One region of the Flavisolibacter ginsengiterrae DSM 18136 genome, then DNA from elsewhere that is predicted to be linked to it. Evidence: riboswitches for the same ligand, from Rfam matches in the RefSeq annotation. Region 1 holds a riboswitch; each other region holds the start of a gene.

The links. Region 1 has a riboswitch for S-adenosylmethionine ahead of BP74_RS09010 (trans-sulfuration enzyme family protein). Riboswitches for the same ligand answer to the same signal wherever they lie in the genome.
Region 2: linked by a shared signal. The riboswitch ahead of BP74_RS10115 (phosphoadenylyl-sulfate reductase) and the one ahead of BP74_RS09010 (trans-sulfuration enzyme family protein) in region 1 are both predicted to bind S-adenosylmethionine.
Region 3: linked by a shared signal. The riboswitch ahead of BP74_RS20440 (homoserine dehydrogenase) and the one ahead of BP74_RS09010 (trans-sulfuration enzyme family protein) in region 1 are both predicted to bind S-adenosylmethionine.

Annotation. Positions count from the first base shown of each region.
Region 1 is NZ_JCANTR010000007.1:22,988-29,585, reverse strand. It holds gene dcd (dCTP deaminase) at 82-618, opposite strand; gene BP74_RS09020 (4'-phosphopantetheinyl transferase family protein) at 689-1,315, shown strand; gene BP74_RS09015 (DUF2130 domain-containing protein) at 1,372-2,670, opposite strand; SAM riboswitch class I at 2,884-3,020, shown strand; gene BP74_RS09010 (trans-sulfuration enzyme family protein) at 3,201-4,394, shown strand; gene BP74_RS09005 (O-acetylhomoserine aminocarboxypropyltransferase/cysteine synthase family protein) at 4,593-5,912, shown strand; gene BP74_RS09000 (homoserine O-acetyltransferase family protein) at 5,965-6,598, shown strand, end outside.
Region 2 is NZ_JCANTR010000008.1:67,436-74,033, forward strand. It holds gene BP74_RS10095 (PKD domain-containing protein) at 1-1,166, shown strand, start outside; gene BP74_RS10100 (PKD domain-containing protein) at 1,144-2,406, shown strand; gene BP74_RS10105 (hypothetical protein) at 2,410-2,682, shown strand; SAM riboswitch class I at 2,809-2,925, shown strand; gene BP74_RS10110 (hypothetical protein) at 3,004-3,183, opposite strand; gene BP74_RS10115 (phosphoadenylyl-sulfate reductase) at 3,233-3,955, shown strand; gene cysD (sulfate adenylyltransferase subunit CysD) at 3,964-4,869, shown strand; gene BP74_RS10125 (sulfate adenylyltransferase subunit 1) at 4,905-6,143, shown strand; gene cobA (uroporphyrinogen-III C-methyltransferase) at 6,186-6,598, shown strand, end outside.
Region 3 is NZ_JCANTR010000031.1:12,031-18,628, forward strand. It holds gene BP74_RS20405 (alpha/beta hydrolase family protein) at 1-601, shown strand, start outside; gene BP74_RS20410 (hypothetical protein) at 980-1,225, opposite strand; gene BP74_RS20415 (hypothetical protein) at 1,296-1,868, shown strand; gene BP74_RS20420 (hypothetical protein) at 1,962-2,186, shown strand; gene BP74_RS20425 (hypothetical protein) at 2,164-2,496, shown strand; gene BP74_RS20430 (hypothetical protein) at 2,619-2,777, shown strand; gene BP74_RS20435 (hypothetical protein) at 2,886-3,128, shown strand; SAM riboswitch class I at 3,499-3,615, shown strand; gene BP74_RS20440 (homoserine dehydrogenase) at 3,714-4,970, shown strand; gene metX (homoserine O-acetyltransferase MetX) at 4,979-6,025, shown strand; gene BP74_RS20450 (hypothetical protein) at 6,037-6,201, shown strand.

The DNA of each region.
Region 1 (6,598 bases):
CCTGTCAACCCTTTTGCTTGTCAACCTTTCAACTTGTTAACTTGTCAACTATGATTTTACTTTTTCTAATTAAGAATTACTTCAGAACTTATTCTTCCACATCATACTCTCCACGGGTGTATTAGGCTGGCCGCTGTATTTGGCGTTGGCTTTCTGGTTGTAGCTGACCAATATTTCACCATCAACAGGGAAGTAGATCAATTGACCTACAGGCATGCCGCGGTAAACCTTTACGGGTTGCTTTACAGATATCTCCAGTGTCCAGTGTCCACAGAAGCCTACATCGCCTTTACCTGCTGTGGCGTGTATATCGATTCCAAGGCGCCCGGTTGATGATTTGCCTTCCAGGAAGGGTACATGGGCATGTGTCTCTGTATATTCTTCGGTTACGCCCAGGTAAAAAATGTGAGGATATAAAACAAAGCCTTCTTCGGGTATTTCAAAATGCTCGATCTCATTGTGTTTTTTAGCATCTAAAATATGCTCCCTGTAGGTTGCGAGGTAGCGTCCAAGATGTACGTCATAACTGTTGCTGCCCAGGCAATCCCGGTGGTATGGTTCCAGCTTTATAGTTCCTTTTTCTATCTCTTCCAGGATGCGTGAATCAGAAAGGATCATGAATATTTTGAATTTTGGCTATTTATGTTTGAATTTTGGCTCAGGCAAAATACTTGCGATTTTTGAAACGATGCCCATTTTTTTTCAACAGGATATTGATAAATCCACCAGGCTGGCCATTTGGAAGTTAGAAGAACCGGAAGCGTTCTTTTTAAAAGCCGTGCCCCTCCAGCGTGAAATTACCCATCCACATAAGCGCTTGCAGCACCTGGCAGGCAGGTGGTTATTGAAATATTTATTTCCTGCATTTCCCCTGGAATTGATACGCATTGCCGATACCCGGAAACCATTTCTTGAAAATGAGGCCTTTCACTTTTCTATTTCGCATTGCGGAGATTTTGCTGCAGTCATTGTCAGTGAAAATTGCAGGGTAGGAGTTGACATTGAGATCCCTTCCCATAAAGTAGAACGCATCAAGCATAAGTTCCTTCACAGCGAGGAATTGGAATTGTTACAAGCCCAGGATATGGACCATATTATACCCCTGACCCTGATGTGGTCATGCAAAGAGGCAGTTTTTAAATGGTGGTCCTATGGTAATGTTGATTTTAGCGACCAGATCAGGTTATCGCCCCCCGGCCTCAGTGACGCGGGTTCTATAAATGCCTGTTTCATTGAAAAAGAAACGTTTGATCTCTCCCTTCAATATAGTTTATTCAAGGACCTTTGCCTTGCATGGGTCAGCACAGGGTTTTGAATGCAGCGGCCACCACAGGCATTTAGACACTAAGTTATTTCTCTGTACTACCCCAATTATTTCAAAATCAATTTCGGGTCTGTTTCCTCTTCTTCTTCAATTCCATCTTCCAATAATGGAATATTACCGATAGATGCACCTGCTATCCCTTTAATGGAGCCATACATGCCGGAAGTACTTAACAATACTCTTTCCAATTGTTTTTCGCGTTCCTTCCAGATCTTTTCCATTTGTATTCTTTCTTTGGTAATAGAATTTTTCATGGAAAGAAATCCCTCTACAATAGTTTCTATTTGCTGGCGAAATTCAATACCCGTAAGATAGCCATAGAGCATGTGCATTTTCTCGCCCTTATTTTCTTCAGCTTTCTTTGTTTCTGCAATCCGTATGATTGTATGTCGCAATGCATTCGTTAGCGCTAATACCTCGCTGAAGGAACAAATCCAAATACCATCTTTCTCCCCGAAGCAGGTCATTTCTTTGGGGTATGCCTGGGTAACGAGAATAGCTACATCGGCTTGTTTGTTGCGCATGTCAGCTTTTAGCTTTTCTATCCATCCCTGATTGAAAGACTTGGTGCGCTTGCTTTCAAAAATGATCTTACCGCAATCTTGTCCCAGCTGATTTCGAACCATCTGTATGCAGTCTGCCCCTTCAACGCCTTTGCCTACTTCACCAATACTATCAAAAGGAAAATGATCCTTCAATATTTCTTCCAGCAACAATTCCTGTACTTCTCCCTGTAATTGCATTGAACCCTGTTCTGCTTTACGCTTCATTTCATCTGCCAGCTTGCGCTGATCATCCAGTTGTTTTTCCAGCTCTTTTAGTTTAAGCTGGTACTCATGTTCTCTCACTTCATTTTTTTGCGCTTCCATTTTGCGGATCTCTTCGGAAAGACGTTCCCTTTCTTTTTGCATGGCGCGTTTGGCTTCCAGCTCAATCTCCTGCTCTTTTGTTTTCAGCGCTTCTTCCATTTGTAAATATTCCATCTCTTTCAGCCTGGCAGTTTTCAATTTCTCTTCGCTATCCCTGGCGCTTTGTTGAAGCAACCGTAGCTGGTTTTCAAAATCAGCGGCGATACTTTTGCGCAATTGCTGCTGGATCTCTGTTTCCAGTTTTTGTTTTTCTACCTGTAGTTTTTGCTGGAACAGTTCATTTTCTTTCTTTCGTTTTTCTTCAAACAATTTTTGATCTTCTTCCAGCTTTTTCTTTTCAAGACTTACCTGGTTTCGCGATTGTTGAAGCTGTTTTTCATATTCCTGCCTGATCTTTTGTTCGGCATCTGCAGAAAGCACTTCCTGTACGTCAAATTCATTCCCGCAATTAGGGCACTTTATATGATTGGCTGACATCCTGGTATTTTTTTACAAATTAACGGTAGTTCCTAAAACATTTAGCATTTTGGGGAAAAATCAAGGTAATTGAATGCAATGCAAATTGTCCATGCCCTGGTGCATTCAGGTAATCAGATTTCAAATTGAACCTCTTTACATAATGGCGCTTTTAAAAAAAATTTGCTTGTTAGAAATATTCACTATTATCTTTGCCGCAGTTCTTTTTTAATTTACTTATCAAGAAAGGCTGAGGGATATGGCCCTTTGAAGCCTTGACAACCTGTTCTGATTTTCATTCAACCTGTTTGAAAGAAAATAGAATAAGGTGCCAACTCCATCACGCAGGACGATTGCGTGACAGATAAGTCAGATAATAGCTTTAAAATTTACTACTGTAAAATATTGAAAGCTCTTCTGATCTATCGGGAGAGCTTTTTTTGTGCCCACAAGGCACTTAAAAGCTTTACCGATAAAAAATATTCCTCTCTTTCCTGGTAAGTCCTTCTTTACAAATTAACTAATCTCCCTGCGGGGACAAAACCAAAGAGATGAGTAATATAACAGACATCGTTCACAGCATTCCAGTAGACCCACTAACCGGAGCTATTTCTGTTCCGATCTACCAGACATCAACATTTATCCAGGAAGCTCCTGGCGTGAATAAAGGTTATGATTATGCACGAAGCGGTAATCCCACCCGCACCGCACTGGAAGACCTGATCGCACACCTGGAAGAAGGCCAGGTTGGTGCAGCTTTCGGAAGTGGGTTAGCTGCTATTGATGCCGTTGTAAAGTTGTTGCAAACCGGTGATGAGATTTTGGCGGTGGATGATATTTATGGAGGTGCTTTCAGGTTATTTACCCAGGTATATCAAAAATTTGGTATTACGGTAAATTATGTTGATGCTACAAAAGCTGAAAATGTTTTTGATGCCATTACACCAAAAACAAAATTGATATGGATAGAAACACCTACCAATCCCACACTAAAGATCGCTGATATTGCAGCCATCGCCAGCATAGCAAAATCTTCAGGGTGTTGGCTTTGCGTGGATAACACTTTTGCTTCACCCGCCTTACAAAAACCTCTTTCACTGGGAGCTGATATTGTAGTTCACTCAGCCACCAAATACCTTGGAGGCCACAGCGACCTTATTGCAGGATTAGTGGTTACAAAAGAAAAGGAGTTGGGAGAAAAGATCCGGTTCATTCAAAATGCCAGTGGTGCTATACTTTCCCCATTTGATAGCTGGCTGGTGATCCGCGGTATTGAAACTTTACCGCTGCGCATAAAGCAACATTGTGCCAATGCTCAACTAATAGCGGAGTACCTGGAACAACACCCATTAGTTGATAAAGTTTTTTATCCCGGGTTGCCTGGTCATGTTAACCATGAGATTGCCAAACAACAGGCAAAAGGATTCGGAGGAATTGTTTCTTTTAGTTTAAAAAATGATACGGATAAAGCTGCGGTGCAATTGGTAACCTCAACAAAATTATTCAAGCTGGCAGAAAGCCTGGGTGGGGTTAAAAGTCTTTTATGTCACCCGGCAAACATGACCCACAAATCCATTCCTGCAGAAAAAAGAAGAGCAGCTGGCGTATCAGATAGTTTGGTGCGGTTATCTGTGGGTCTCGAAGATGCAGAGGATCTTATTGCAGACCTGGAACAAGCTTTATCCCAGCTGAATGATACTGCAGAGATTCATTCTTTAACAGAAAAAAAGCAAATAGCCATTTAATTATCAAAAAACGTTTATTATAAATTTGTAGTGTCTACATGAACTCATTAACACATACCAGGATAAATGAAAGCAAGCTTACCCTAGCTTGTTGTATGTGTTGTATGCCGCAAGGCATACTATAATCTATGGCCTTTTGGCTTTACCCCCTGACGCTACTTATTTATTCATCACCTGCTTCACAAAAAACTTACAGTTATGAGCAACTTACGCTTCGAAACACTTCAACTTCATGCCGGCCAGGAAATTGATCCTACAACCAATTCAAGAGCTGTGCCTATTTACCAAACCACTTCTTATGGATTTAAAAATGCAGCACATGCAGCCAATCTTTTTGGACTGAAAGAATTTGGCAATATCTATACGCGTATAATGAACCCCACCACCGATGTATTTGAAAAGCGCATAGCTGCTTTAGAAGGCGGTGTAGCAGCACTGGCTACCAGTTCGGGACAAGCCGCGCAATTCCTGGCTCTTACAAATATTCTGCAATCGGGTGATAACTTCATTACCACAACTTATTTGTATGGAGGTACCTACAACCAGTTCAAGGTATCTTTCAAACGCCTGGGCATAGAAGCACGTTTTGCCAATGGTGATGATGTGGAAAGCTTTGTTCCGTTGATGGATAAAAATACCAAGGCCATTTACCTGGAGACGATTGGAAATCCCAGGTTGAACATTCCTGACTTTCAAAAATTTGCAGACCTGGCTAAAGAGTATGACCTGCCACTGATCGTTGATAACACGTTTGGAGCAGGAGGCTATTTATTCAAACCACTGGAATGGGGTGCCAATATTGTAGTGGAAAGTGCTACCAAATGGATTGGTGGTCATGGCACTTCCATTGGAGGTGTTATTGTTGATGGAGGTAATTATAACTGGGGCAATGGAAAATTTCCCCAATTCACTGAGCCATCGGAAGGTTATCATGGACTGAAATTCTGGGACATCTTTGGAGAAGGTAATCCTCTTGGTTTGCCGAATATTGCTTTTGCCATTCGGGCAAGGGTGGAAGGATTACGTGATTTTGGAACCAGCCAGAGCCCTTTTAACTCTTTCCTTCTGTTACAAGGCCTTGAAACACTATCTCTTCGTTTGGAAAGGCATATACAGAACACGCAGGCCCTGGCTGAATGGCTGGAACAACATCCACTGGTTGAATTTGTAGAATACCCGGGTTTGAAAAGTAGTCCGTATTACGAGCTGGCTAAAAAATACCTTCCAAATGGATACGGTGGTATTTTAAACTTTGGTGTGAAAGGCGAAAAGGAAAAAGCAAACCAATTCATCGACAGCCTGAAACTGGTAAGCCACCTGGCAAATGTGGGTGATGCTAAAACGTTGGCCATTCATCCGGCTTCTACCACACATGAACAATTAAGTGAAGAAGAGCAGAAAAGGGCAGGAGTGGCGCCCAACCAGGTGCGCATCAGTGTGGGCCTGGAACATATTGAAGATATCAAGGCCGACCTGGAGCAGGCATTTCAAAAAGTATTTTCAAAAGAACTGGCCTGATCATTCATTACAATCATAAGCAGGATGCAATAAAAGCATCCTGCTTTTTACAATGACAAAAACATTTTACTATACAAATCCCTTTGTTTTAGAATCTGGTGAAGTTCTTCCCGGTTTTCACCTTGGATACACTACACTTGGCATATTAAATGACAAGGCAGATAATGTTGTATGGATCTTTCATGCTCTTACAGCTAACAGTGATCCATCTGAATGGTGGTATGGCTTAGTGGGCGATCAATGCTTATTCGATCCGTCAGGTTATTTTATAGTTTGCGTGAATATGCCAGGGAGTTGTTATGGTAGTATATCTCCCTTGGATCACAATCCCCATAATAATGAACCCTATTATCATGACTTTCCTTTATTTACTACCAGGGATATGATCAGGGCATATAAGCATTTAAAAACAGAACTGGGAATTCACAAAATCAAAGTAGGCCTTGGAGGTTCTATGGGTGGTCAACAGTTGCTGGAATGGGCCATTGAAGAACCTGGATTATTTGATCATATCATTCCTATAGCCACCAATGCCAGTCATTCTCCATGGGGAATAGCCTTTAATGCCACGCAAAGGTTTTGTATTGAATCAGACCCCAGCTGGAGAAATAAATCAGGCATTGCGGGCATGGATGGCATGAAGGTAGCAAGAGCGGTGGCCTTATTATCTTACAGGAATTACCATA
Region 2 (6,598 bases), on a different contig from region 1:
ACGGCTGTGACACTGTCCGGTTATCTACACAAGTAAAGATCAATGCTGTTAATGTGGTTCCAAATAATCAGTGGAGTTATACCTCTGACGATCTTGAATTTGATTTTAAACGTGAACCTGTGATCAATGCTACAAGCTATAGCTGGGATTTTGGGGATGGCACCACCTCTAATGAACAAAATCCAGGGAAAAAAATATATAGTAAACCAGGTGTTTATACACTAACGATTGGTGCAAAGAATGCATGTGGCGAATATAGTTTCACTTCATCCTTGAATGTTCCTGACTACAAGGAAATTAATAATGCCCCCAATACCAGCTTTACTGATGTTGAAGTATATTCAGCACAGGAAATATATTTCCTTGGTACCAACGGTAAATTATATAGAACAGATACTGCAGGTCATTGGTCAAATGCCATAAGCCTTCCCGGAACACTGGCTTTTAATAATGAAACCAGGTTATTTGTTGATGTCAATAATGATCTTTGGGTATATGGTAAAAAAGAGATAGCAAAGCTGGACAGGTCCTCCTTAACATGGAATTCTTTCTTTAATGAAACAGGATTTGACCGCAATACTACTATCACATCAATGGCTGTTGATAAGGCAGGAAATCTCTGGACAATTGGAGACAGGGAAGCCAGGAAAAATAATAAACCGATCAACCTGCGAAACACGAATTTTTCTTCGCTTGCTTATGATGCTTCTACAGAAAGAATCTGGTTACTGGCAAGCAATAAAGATGTACTGTATTATACCAATACAAATAGTGTTGATATTAAGAGTGTTGCTGTAAATGGAATGAGTAATGGCGCAACTGATATTAAAGTGCAACCTAACGGCGAAATATTTTTTAGCACTGTTTCAGGCATAATGAGGGTAAATAATACAGGAACAGTATTGGGAAACTTCAATGCATCAAATACAGGTGGATTGCTGGCAGGTTCGCCTAAAGATTTCGTTTTGGATGGAAGCGGCAATATCTGGGCTATTCATGTAGGTCGTTTGTTAAAGATCCCACTTAATGGTGGTGTCACTCAGAACTATTCCATTACCCCCGGCCTTACCAATCCTTCTTCACTGGATATTTTAAAGTTGTCAGCAACAGATAATGATATTATACTTTCAAAAACAACAGGTGATGCGGCTATCCAAATTAAATAAAGCATGGTTGCTTTGCCTGGTATTCCTTTTCAGGTTCTCAGCCAGTGAGGCCCAGGAAATTGTCAATAACGTTAGCATTGAAAAGGATAATGCCTCACAGTTCAGGGTCAGGTATAAATTAAACAGGAATGATGATAGCTTGAAATATAGTTCTATCCAATTAAAGATCTATCGTAAAAGAGCAGAAGCAGTTGAAGAAATATTCTCAAAAATAATCCTGGCAGACAGTGCGGCTATCCAAACTGAGAAAACCTATAGTTATACCTGGAAGCCTGTTGGTGGTACAGTTATTAACGGTGATGAATTACAGGCCCGGATCATAGTGAATTATCAAAAACCTGTTCCCAGGATTGAAGCTCCCGCACTACCTGTGAATGTGCCACCAAAAGCTAATGCCGGAGGTAATATTTCCATTCAATTGCCATTGAACCTGGTGGTTATTTTAGATGGCATCCGGTCTTATGATGAGGATGGAAAGATTGTCGCCATCCAGTGGCGACAGCTATCAGGTCCCAATAACCTTAATATATCTTCACCAACCTCCTATAAAACGTACGTAACAGGTAATTACCAACCTGGCATATATACTTTTGAATTAGCAGTTACGGATGATAAGGGAACACGTTCTACTGACCTGTGCACCATTTCGGTGAAAGCTGCTGCAACACCTGCACCGGTAGGTAATGCCGGAACTACTATAAAAAAAAAGGATAGCACCGTAGTTCGTCAGCCCGTTAAATATGAGATGCCTGCTTTGAAGGGCGGACCAGGAAATGCCCTGATTAATATATTATTGCCGGGTTTAGGACATTATTTTGTAAGCGGCGATCATTACGGAAATGACAGAAATCCTAAGGTATTTATTGTAACAGCCTTATATGCAGGTTCAATAGGTGGAGCGGTTTATTATAAACTAAAATCCAACCGGGAGTATAGTAAATACCTGCAACTGGCTCAGTATCGTGAATTTCAATTAGATACAGATGGAAATATTATTGGAGTCAGAGGCTACAACCAGGCAGAGGCAACTCAATACTTGTCTGATTCCAAAAACTCAAGGAACAACTTTTTAATTCTTACGGGTGTCAGTGCCGGTATTCTGGTTGCTGACCTAGTTTATACCTTTATAAAGGGTAATAAAAATAAAAATGCATGGAAAGTTGAAGGGGGAATGACGGTTCAACCCATACTTTCTTCTGATGGCCGCAATTTTATTGCTGGTGTTCATTTAAATTTTTAAGCAATGACCAGATCAATCATAGTCTTTTTCTTTTGCTTGTGGAGCTCTGTGGCTTTCTGCCAGGATGAAAACGTAATGCTAACCGCAGAGAAATCAAGTGATTGGATCAAAGTAGAAATGCCTGCAAGCACTGTTTCGCGCAGTCCTGCCACAGCAAGAAAAAAAACGACCCGTCCCCGTTCGCAAACTTCAGACAGGCAACCAGCTTTGCCAGCAACTCCAAAAGATGATTTTGATAAAACCAATAACAAGGTAAAAAGGTTTAAGAAAGGTTAAATAGTTACAAAAGAGCTATATTCTATACGCTATGAGCATATAAATTGAAACATGGTTGAAAAAATAGCAGGTAATTATTATTGAATATATCAATGCGAAGCCTACATTTGTAGCAGTTCTTTTAGTCACTTATCAAGAAAGGTGTAGGGAATTGGCCCGATGATACCTTAGCAACCGCTCACGATTTCTAAGGAACTTGTGAAAAAGGTGCTACTTCCATCCCGGGAACGGGAGAGATAAGTCAGATGCTACTATTATTTTAACGACTGTTACATAATGAAGCACTTCTGATTTATCAGGAGTGCTTTTTTTTGCCCTGCATTAAAAGCTCCTGGTAAGTCTTGATGGGTGATTGGATTCAATCACGTTTAATTTAAAAAAGATGAAAAAGGCAACAACATTTACAATGACGAACACAGGCAAATCTTCCAATATTTTGGATGCTTGTTGTTGTTGCTGCGCTTCTTCCTGTTGTATGCAGTAGTATATCCTTCTCTGCATTTTCCCGATTGCTTACTATTTACTGGTTCACTAATTAATACTTAACAGTATGTCTGTTTTATTAAAAGACAGTTTCCTGTCTTTAAAAAAAGATGTTTTACAATTATCTGTAACGGACACCCTGAAAAAGCTTTATGAAGCTTTCCCTGGGAAACTGGTCTTTTCTACCAGCTTTAGCTATGAGGACCAGGTAATTACAGATCTTATTAGCCGATCGGCTCCTGTTCAGATATTTACTTTGGATACAGGACGCCTATTCCCTGAAACCTATACTACATGGACAAGGACACTTGAACAGTATGACATTTTTATACATGCCTATTATCCAAATGAAGCTGATCTGAAACAGTTTGTTACGAGCAATGGTCCTAATGCTTTTTACCAGTCCGTAGAGCTTAGAAAAAATTGTTGTGCTATCCGTAAAGTGCAACCTCTTAAATCTGCACTGGCAGGCAATGCCGTATGGATCACTGGCCTTAGAGCACAGCATTCCGCAAATAGGAATGACCTGGAAGTTTTGGAATGGGATGAAACAAACCAGATCATTAAATACAATCCTTTATTGGATTGGACAACAGACCAGGTTAGAAATTATATTGATGAACACAATATACCATACAACGCATTGCATGACCGGGGTTATGTAAGCATCGGTTGTGCTCCATGTACAAGGGCTATAAAACCAGGAGAAGATTTTCGCGCCGGAAGATGGTGGTGGGAAGATGAAAATAAAAAGGAATGTGGATTACACGTTCACACGATAAGTAAATAAATATTTCTATGAGTTATCAACTGGATTATCTCGAACAACTGGAATCTGAGGCTATCTATATTTTAAGAGAGGTAGCCGGGCAATTTGATCGCCCCGCATTGCTTTTTTCGGGCGGCAAGGATTCCATAACCCTTGTTCACCTGGCATTAAAAGCTTTCCGCCCGGGTGCATTTCCTTTTCCATTAGTGCATATTGATACTGGTCACAACTTTCCTGAAGCTTTAGCTTTCCGTGATCAACTGGTGGAGAAACTTGGCGAGCGTCTTATTGTTAGAAAGGTTGCAGATACTATTAAGAAAAAAGGATTGAAAGAAAAATCGGGAAAATTGGCAAGTCGTAATGCACTGCAAACATTTACCCTTCTGGATACCATAGAGGAATTTGAATTTGATGCCTGTATTGGAGGTGCACGCCGTGATGAAGAAAAGGCCAGGGCAAAGGAAAGGATCTTTTCAGTGCGTGATGAATTTGGAGGATGGGAACCGCGCAAGCAAAGACCGGAATTATGGAATATATATAATGGTAAGATCAATAAAGGAGAAAATGTTAGAGTATTTCCTATCAGTAACTGGACCGAACTGGATGTTTGGAATTATATAAAAAGGGAAAACATTGACCTGCCTGCAATTTACTTCTCCCACGAAAGAGAAATCCTGGAATATGAAGGACAGTTGATAGCTGCATCTGAATACATAAAACTGGAAGAATCTGACATCATAACCACGAAGAGAGTAAGGTATCGTACAGTTGGAGATATGACCTGTACAGCTGCTGTGGAAAGCCAGGCAAATACATTGGACGAAGTCATAGCAGAGATCACAGCTACAAGAATTAGTGAGCGCGGCGAGACCCGAATTGATGACAGAATATCAGAAGCGGCCATGGAAGACCGTAAAATAAACGGATACTTCTGATAGAAATTTATTAAGCAAGTTAAAACCATATTATAATGGATCTATTACGATTTATCACGGCTGGTAGTGTTGATGATGGAAAAAGTACGCTTATTGGTCGTTTGCTGTATGATAGTAAAAGCATTCTGGCGGACCAGTTGGAAATATTAAAAAAACAAAGCAGGCACAATGAACATGCTGATATTGACCTTGCCCTGTTGACGGATGGACTAAGAGCTGAGAGAGAACAGGGAATTACCATCGATGTTGCCTATAAATACTTTTCTACCCCGGTTCGTAAGTTCATTATTGCAGATGCACCAGGCCATATTCAGTATACCAGGAACATGATCACAGGCGCATCAAATTCTGATTGCATTATTATACTAATAGATGCAAGGAACGGAGTGATTGAACAAACACGAAGACATTCCATTATTGCTTCCCTTTTAAAAATACCACATGTTATAGTGGCTATCAATAAAATGGATATGGTGGGTTATGATAAGGCGGTTTTCTCCAATATTGTTTCTCAATACCAGGACGTTGCCAGGGAACTTGAGTTGAATGATGTGTATTATATTCCCATTAGTGCGCTCAAAGGGGAAAATATTATTGAGCCCTCATCAAACCTTCCATGGTTCAAGGGTGATACACTTCTTTCCCACCTTGAAAATATTGAAGTGGCAAAAGATGAAAGAACACTATCAAGATTTGCAGTACAGTATGTAATCAGGCCCCAGGCCGATGAATTACACGATTACCGTGGATATGCAGGAAGAATTTCCAGTGGCACTTACAGCAAAGGAGATGATGTCAGGATCTTTCCATCCGGCTTTTCCTCCCGGATCAGCCAGATAGAGGTGAATCAAAAAGAGGTGGAAACAGCTTTCGCTGGTCAAAGTATTATTCTCCACCTGGCTGATGATATTGATATAAGCCGTGGTGACGTTATAGTAAAATCCAATCAATTACCCCGGATAGAGAACGAATTCCAGGTGCTGATGTGCTGGATGGACAATACTGAATTAACTACTGGCAACAGGTATATACTTCAACATGGCAGTCGCAGGGTAAAAGCCCTGGTTAAAGGAATTGACTATAAGCTTGATGTGAATACCCTTTCCCGTGAACCATTTCCCGGCTCCGTGAAATTGAACGATATAGTGAGGGCTACAATTAAAACAGCAGAACCTCTGGCTTTTGACCGCTACATTGATCTTCCGGTTAATGGTTCTGCTATACTTATTGACCAGACAAGTAATATGACTGTTGGGGCTTGCCTGATACAGTAAACAATAAAACAAGAATTCATTTTATCCTCCAATGATGCGGCAATGAATAACATAAATTATGGAAAAGTATACCTGATAGGTGCAGGGTGTGGCGATCCTGATCTAATCACTGTTAAAGGAATGCGCCTTCTTCAGCAGGCGGATGTTATATTGACAGATAGGTTGGTAAGTGCGGAAATCATAGAGCGGTACACATCTTCAAGTGCTGAAGTTATTTATGTTGGTAAGCAATGTCGCAAAGGTGAATCTACTCCACAGGCAACTATTAACGAATTGATGGTATTATATTCAAGTGAAGGCAAAAATGTGGTTCGGTTAAAAGGTGGAGATGTATCCGTGTTTTCCAACATACTGGATGAACTGGAAATTCTTCATAAATATTCCATTCCATTTGAGATTGTTCCAGGAATTACTGCGGCTCTTGGTGCGGCTGCTTATGCGGGTATCCCCCTTAC
Region 3 (6,598 bases), on a different contig from region 1:
AAGTGAAGCCCTGTCAATCGATGAATACGATAAGGGCAGAAATCTTCTCGAAGAAGTCGAAAATGTTTTTGAATATGGTAATTTGTGGAAATATAAAGATACTTGGATGGATCAAACGACAGTATTAAATGCAGATAAAGTTTCTGCACCTTTGTTAATGTATTGCAATAAACAGAGTTCAAAAGCATATCAGGATCAAACTACTCAATTGTATCTTGCTTTAAGAAGATTGGAAAAGCCTAACTGGTGGCTGAGCTATGACAAAGGGGGCCACACATTGTCTGGCGATGAAGCAAAAGATTATACTATCCGGTATATGCAATTTTTTGATCATTATCTAAAAGAGGCCCCTGCTCCAAAGTGGATGTGTGAAGGTATTCCATATCACTTTAGAGGTATAGAGAGTCGCTATGAATTAGCCCCCTCTAGTAGTTGTGCGTTGCCTGATAAAGAATGCCCCATTTGTCATGCTTGGAATGATCAATATAAAAGGACGCCTAAAATGTTTGGCAAATCTGTTGCTGAATGGAAGTTGGATGACGATTTAAAAGAAAAAATGGAAAAGGAAGAAATAAAACAGCATGATAAGAACATGCCGTAAGTAGTGCGTTAAAGATAAAATGGTAAACTGAATCAAATAACGAAATAATGACTCCAATGTGTACCAATTATGTTTAGGCTAATTAAAAGATTTCATTAAATAAAGCAATATTGCCCTTATACATTTGATAATGTCATAAGGGCAATATCTTTAGTTACTGCAATTAGCCTTTGAGGGCATGTAAACACCCGACATTCCCCGTCTTGGTGAATAAAAAAAATGTTCTTTGACATACTGTAAAAACTATGTTGGATTTTTTTCTAAGACCCCGACGTGCATGTTTGACAGGTCGACTTTAAATCTTTTATGACAGGGCAAGTTTGTAAAGCCAATATCGCTTCCCAAGTCTCGGATCAATCTCTTTTAAAATTTCAAATCCTAAACTTTCATAAATATGTCTTGCTTTCTCCATGTTAAAAGCCATTTTCGCCCGCCCAATGACCTTCTTTGAAAACCGCATGAAATCTGGATTTTTTCCGTTTTTCTGCCATGGTGACCGGGCGTTCTGCCACGGGCGAGGTCACGGGCGAAATTGCCTGGAATGCCTAAAATTTTTACATCGGTCATCAGGCGAAAATATTGGGCGTCGTCAAAAATTTGTATAGAATAAATATAAATTGCCATAGTACTTTATCCTCTATTATTCGTCTTAAGGTTGTTTTGAATAATTATTCATTTCACTTTTTCAATGACAATGAACGAAGACTTGCTCAACCACTTCTTTACGAAAGAAGATTACCTGTATGTAAATCAGAACAATATTGAATTTTGTTATTCACCAAACGAACCTTTGAATTCGATAAGGGCTACAGCTGTATTGAAAAAGGACGATGGCTCGAAAAGATGTATTACAATAGAATTGAGTACAGATCATTTTGATTTATCAGAATTCATTGCCGATTTTCGACTCAATCAAATAGAAGATTTGGATAGCATTAGCGATGGCCACTTGTTTGATCTTTATATACTAAATGAGGCATACGGATTGGTCACTTGTTATTTCAATGGTTATTTGTCAGACGATGAGGATATTAGTATTAAGTTTAGAAGGGCAGAAGGTCGAACCTGCATCTTTTCAGAAGAATTGCATTTTTATCATGAGATAGATGAGGAGCTATATCAGGCTTCTCACTTCCTCCAATATATAGAACAGCATATTGAAACCCTGCGTTGGTTTGCCACACAAAATGCTATGATAAACTCTCTTTTTCCTCCAAAGCAGTTCCAGGTAAATAAACAAACGCAGTCCAATAACGTGTGCTTTTGATAAAATGCAATTCCAATGCTTTGAAGTTGAAAATATTTATAAGTATGTTTTCATTTGTTTCTCTTCGAAACAACTTTGTATATACCAAAATCAATGAAAGAGTTCTACGTATGTCATAATCCTTTTCTGAAGTTTGCTGAGGATTATGTAGGTTATATCTGTAATGCTTCCAAACCACGTTTTTTTGCTGCTGTTCGTAAAATTGATCTTTCCAAGCCTGTATCTATTGCATCAGGAGGAGACAATATCGGCTTTATGTATCAAGATCCGGAAGGCGAGATGAATCTGATGTTTTTTGATCGTCAACCAATATATTGACAGACCTAAAAATTTGAAGTTCCAGGCATTACTTCATGAAGCTGCAGTTTTCTATGCCCGTTATCTTGGGCTGGAGCAAAGTAGTAAAGGCAAATCCGGTTATGCTTTCTTCGAAGATTATAATGTTCTTACACCAGGGATGCAGATATTCCACTTACAAAAACAAAATAAATACATCCTTTCTTTTCAGCACGGAATAAAGAGTTTTGACAATGACGATGCATTGTTTGACTTCCTGGAAAAGCAATTGCAATACAAAGATGTACAGCTTGTGGAAGGCAAGATTAATGTGATTGCGTTTGACCAATGAAATGGAAGTTTGTCAAGGCTTTTGTACACTTTTTTTGGTTTAGAAGGAGATTAGTATTTTCAGATTAGGGAAAATTGGAAAGATATTGAGACATAGTTAAAAAGAAGATATTAGCGAAGCAAATGCAAAAGATTAATACACCCAGGCGAAAAAGAATGAATCGTGTAAAAAGATTGCACTCGGCAAAGCAATGGATAGCTGCTAATAACGGAAAGCATATTGTAAGGCGATATGCAAAATGGTATGGAGTAGATCTTTTGTGTGCTATTAATGAGCTGTGACTTTCAGGAGTTGAAATAAGCGCCGAATATGAAACAGCAGTTAAGCAATCAATAGAAGTACGTGCCAAACAAAATGCAGAACTTAAACAAAGGAAAGAGAAAGAGGCGATGCAGGACGAACCGGTTTATGGAATTGACTACGACGACTACCATGCATATATAACGGGGTTCACTTCCTGCGGAGCATCTTTTGGCATCACCTGGGAGGAAGCAAAAAGCATGGATGAATTAAAGAACAGTAAAGAGAACGAAGACGAATTTGATTTTATTCAAGATGATATAATTGAAGAAGGTGATTTTGATTGCAATGGAAACAATAACGAAGATGGACCCGACGATTTGCCTTTCTAATAATTTATCCTACCTTAATCAATCAAACTAACTTCTTTTTCTAACCTCGCTGTTAAAAGCCATTTTCGCCCGCCTAATGACCATCATTGAAAACCGCATGGAATCTGGATTTTTTCCAAAAAACTGCCAAAGTGACCAGGCGTTCTGCCATAGGCAAGGTCACAGGCGAAAATCTGAAACGCGTATAATTTTTAGACAGGTCACCGGGCGAAAACAAATACTAACCATTCTCAATATCAGCCAGCCAGGCCTGTGCTTTTATCCCACCCACAAAAAAATACCCTTCCAATAGTACTTCCACTTTCCCCAACCGTCTAACTAATGGCGCTTATTATTGCTTGCCAATTTTTTAACCGGTTCGCCGGATCAACACTTATCAAGAAAGGCTGAGGGAATGGCCCTTTGAAGCCTTGACAACCTCTTCTCCCGCCAAGGACGGGAGAAAAAGGTGCCAATTCCATCCCGTGCTATACGGGAGAGATAAGCAGAAAGTCGTCTCATTTTTACAGTTAGTGAGGCCCTTCTGATTTATCAGGAGGGCCTTTTTTTGTCCTTTCCTGATAAGTGTTCAAACTCAAATAATACATGCACAAAAAACTAACCATCGGCTTATTCGGCTTCGGCGTAGTAGGAGAGGGCATCTATAAAGTCATCTGCCAAACCCCCTCCCTCAACGCTTCCATCAAAAAGATCTGTATCAAACACCCCGACAAAAAAAGAGATGCCGATCCATCCCTTTTTACCACATCCTACGATGAACTGCTCAATGATCCCGAAATCAATATCATTGTCGAATTAATCGACGATGCCCATGAAGCCTATACCATTGTTACTACGGCATTAAAAAATGGTAAGGCTGCCGTCAGTGCCAATAAAAAAATGATCGCCACCCATTTTAAAGATTTATTACACCTCCAGCAACAAACCGGCTCACCTTTTTTGTACGAGGCCGCCGTCTGCGGATCCATCCCCATCATCCGCAACCTTGAGGAATATTATGACAATGACCTCCTTCGCGGTATCTGCGGTATTGTCAATGGTTCCACCAATTTCATCCTCACCCGAATGAATGAAGATGGCTCTTCCTACGAATCCGCTCTAGCCCTCGCCCAGGTCAATGGCTTTGCCGAAACCGATCCCACACTCGATGTGGAAGGTTACGACGCCGCTAATAAACTCACCCTGCTGCTGGCACATGCCTATGGTATTACAACAAACCCCGCAGGCCTCTTATTCAAAGGCATTACCCAACTGGATACTTCCGATACGCAATACGCCAATGAAAAGGACTTTATCATCAAGCTCACCGCCCAGGCCCTCAAACTGCCCAATGACAAGGTAGCTGCCTTCGTACTGCCCCAGTTCATCACCCGCGACAGCCAGCTATTTAGTGTCAAAAATGAATACAATGGCGTCATCATCGAAAGCGGCCTGGCCGATAAACAGTTTCTCTACGGCAAAGGTGCCGGCCGTTACCCCACATCCTCCGCCGTTATTTCAGATATCTCGGCCCTGGCATACGATTATCGGTATGAATACAAAAAACTGCAGCGCTCTGAAAAAGCAGAACTCTCAGACAACTACTTCTTAAAGGTCTACATAAGTTTCAACAGCTGGGCCGATATCAATAAATGGGACTTTGAAAACATCGAAGAATTCCACAGCACCGAAAAACGACAATACCTCAAGGGCCTGATCCATGTCGAAAAATTGCACCGGGCAGAATGGTTTGTCAATAAGGATGTGTCCATTATAGTGCTCCCGGATGGTATTGTTGATGAACAGGAAATGCTTGTAAAAAAGGTAAAAAAAGTTAGCCTCCAGATCAGTGGTTTAAGATGAGAGTGAACATGAAACATAACCTCTATTGCTATAATCATCCCTTTCCCCTGGAATGCGGTGCCGTGTTACCATCCATTACCATTTCCTATCACACCATCGGTAAATTAAACCATTCTGCTTCTAATGTCATCTGGATCTGTCATGCCCTCACTGCCAATTCCAATGTTCAGGATTGGTGGAAAAATATGCTGGGAAAAAACCTTGCTTTTGACCCCCAGGAGCATTTCATCGTCTGCGCCAATATCATTGGCTCCTGCTATGGTTCAACGGGCCCCATTAGCATTAACCCGGCTACCGGCGAACGCTATTACCATTCCTTTCCCTTGATATCTATAAGGGATATGGTAGCTGCCCACGAAGTACTGCGCAAGCACCTCGGCATACAACAAATCAGCATGCTTGTCGCTGGTAGCATGGGAGGCTACCAGGCGCTGGAATGGGCTATTATGCATCCGGGCATCATTAATAAGCTCGCCTTATTAGCCACTGCCGCCAGCGAATCGCGCTGGGGCATTGCCATACACACTGCCCAACGCATGGCCATTGAAGCAGACAGCACCTGGCGCACCAATATGCATACAGCAGGTGAAAAGGGCTTAGCAGCCGCACGGGCCATAGGCATGATTACCTACCGCAGTTTCCATTCCCTAAACCATCATCAGGCAGAGCTGCACCACCAACAATTAGATCAGTTCAAAGCCGAATCATACATACGTTACCAGGGCTCCAAACTGGTTAACCGCTTCAATGCCTTTAGCTATTATGCCCTCACCAGGTCTATGGATACGCACAACATTGCCCGTGACAGGGCAGAAAGCCTGGAAACCGTTTTAGCTAACATTGAAATACCAGTATTAATTATCGGCATTTCATCAGATCTTTTATGTCCTGTCTCTCAGCAGGAATTTTTAGCAGCGCATATTCCCAATGCAAGGTTGGTAATAATAGATTCACTCTATGGCCATGATGGATTCCTTGTAGAAACACCGCTTATAGGAAATCATTTGCATAAATGGCACATGCCTAAGAAACACTTTGCCATCAATAAATCATAAAACATTACACCATGAACACACAACAACAATTACAGTCCACTCCTGACATCCACCTGATCCGCCAGGAAATCCTTTCCTTACTCCAGCTTCGCGAAGACGAGCTCTCCGAAGACCATCTATCCCGTCTCCGTCACCTCACCGAAGCCGCCAGCCCCGAGTACAAAGGAGAAAACTAATGCCACAAAGACGCTAAGGCGCTAAGTAGCGCAAAGAGAGATTGAACCACAGGGACACTGCGACACCGAGATACACGGAAAGAATAGCCACAAAGGCACGAAGGCACAAAGAAGCACTAAGAGATAAAAGAAATAATCAAGAACACAACACCAAACTAGAACGTCATTGCGCGGAGCTTGATAAAGCATTCGGTGAGTAGTACGTATGTGCGACAAAGCAATCTCCGTCTACGAAGCTTCAACTTCCGTGTCATTGCGATGAGCTAGTAAAACCATTCGGTGAGGATTATGTTTTTGCGAGGAAGCAATCTCCCTCTACGAAGGAAATCTTAAATCATCCAAGGCAACGAAAACCCAAAAAACCTCCGATCTAAAGCCTGCCAGCAGCGCCTCATTG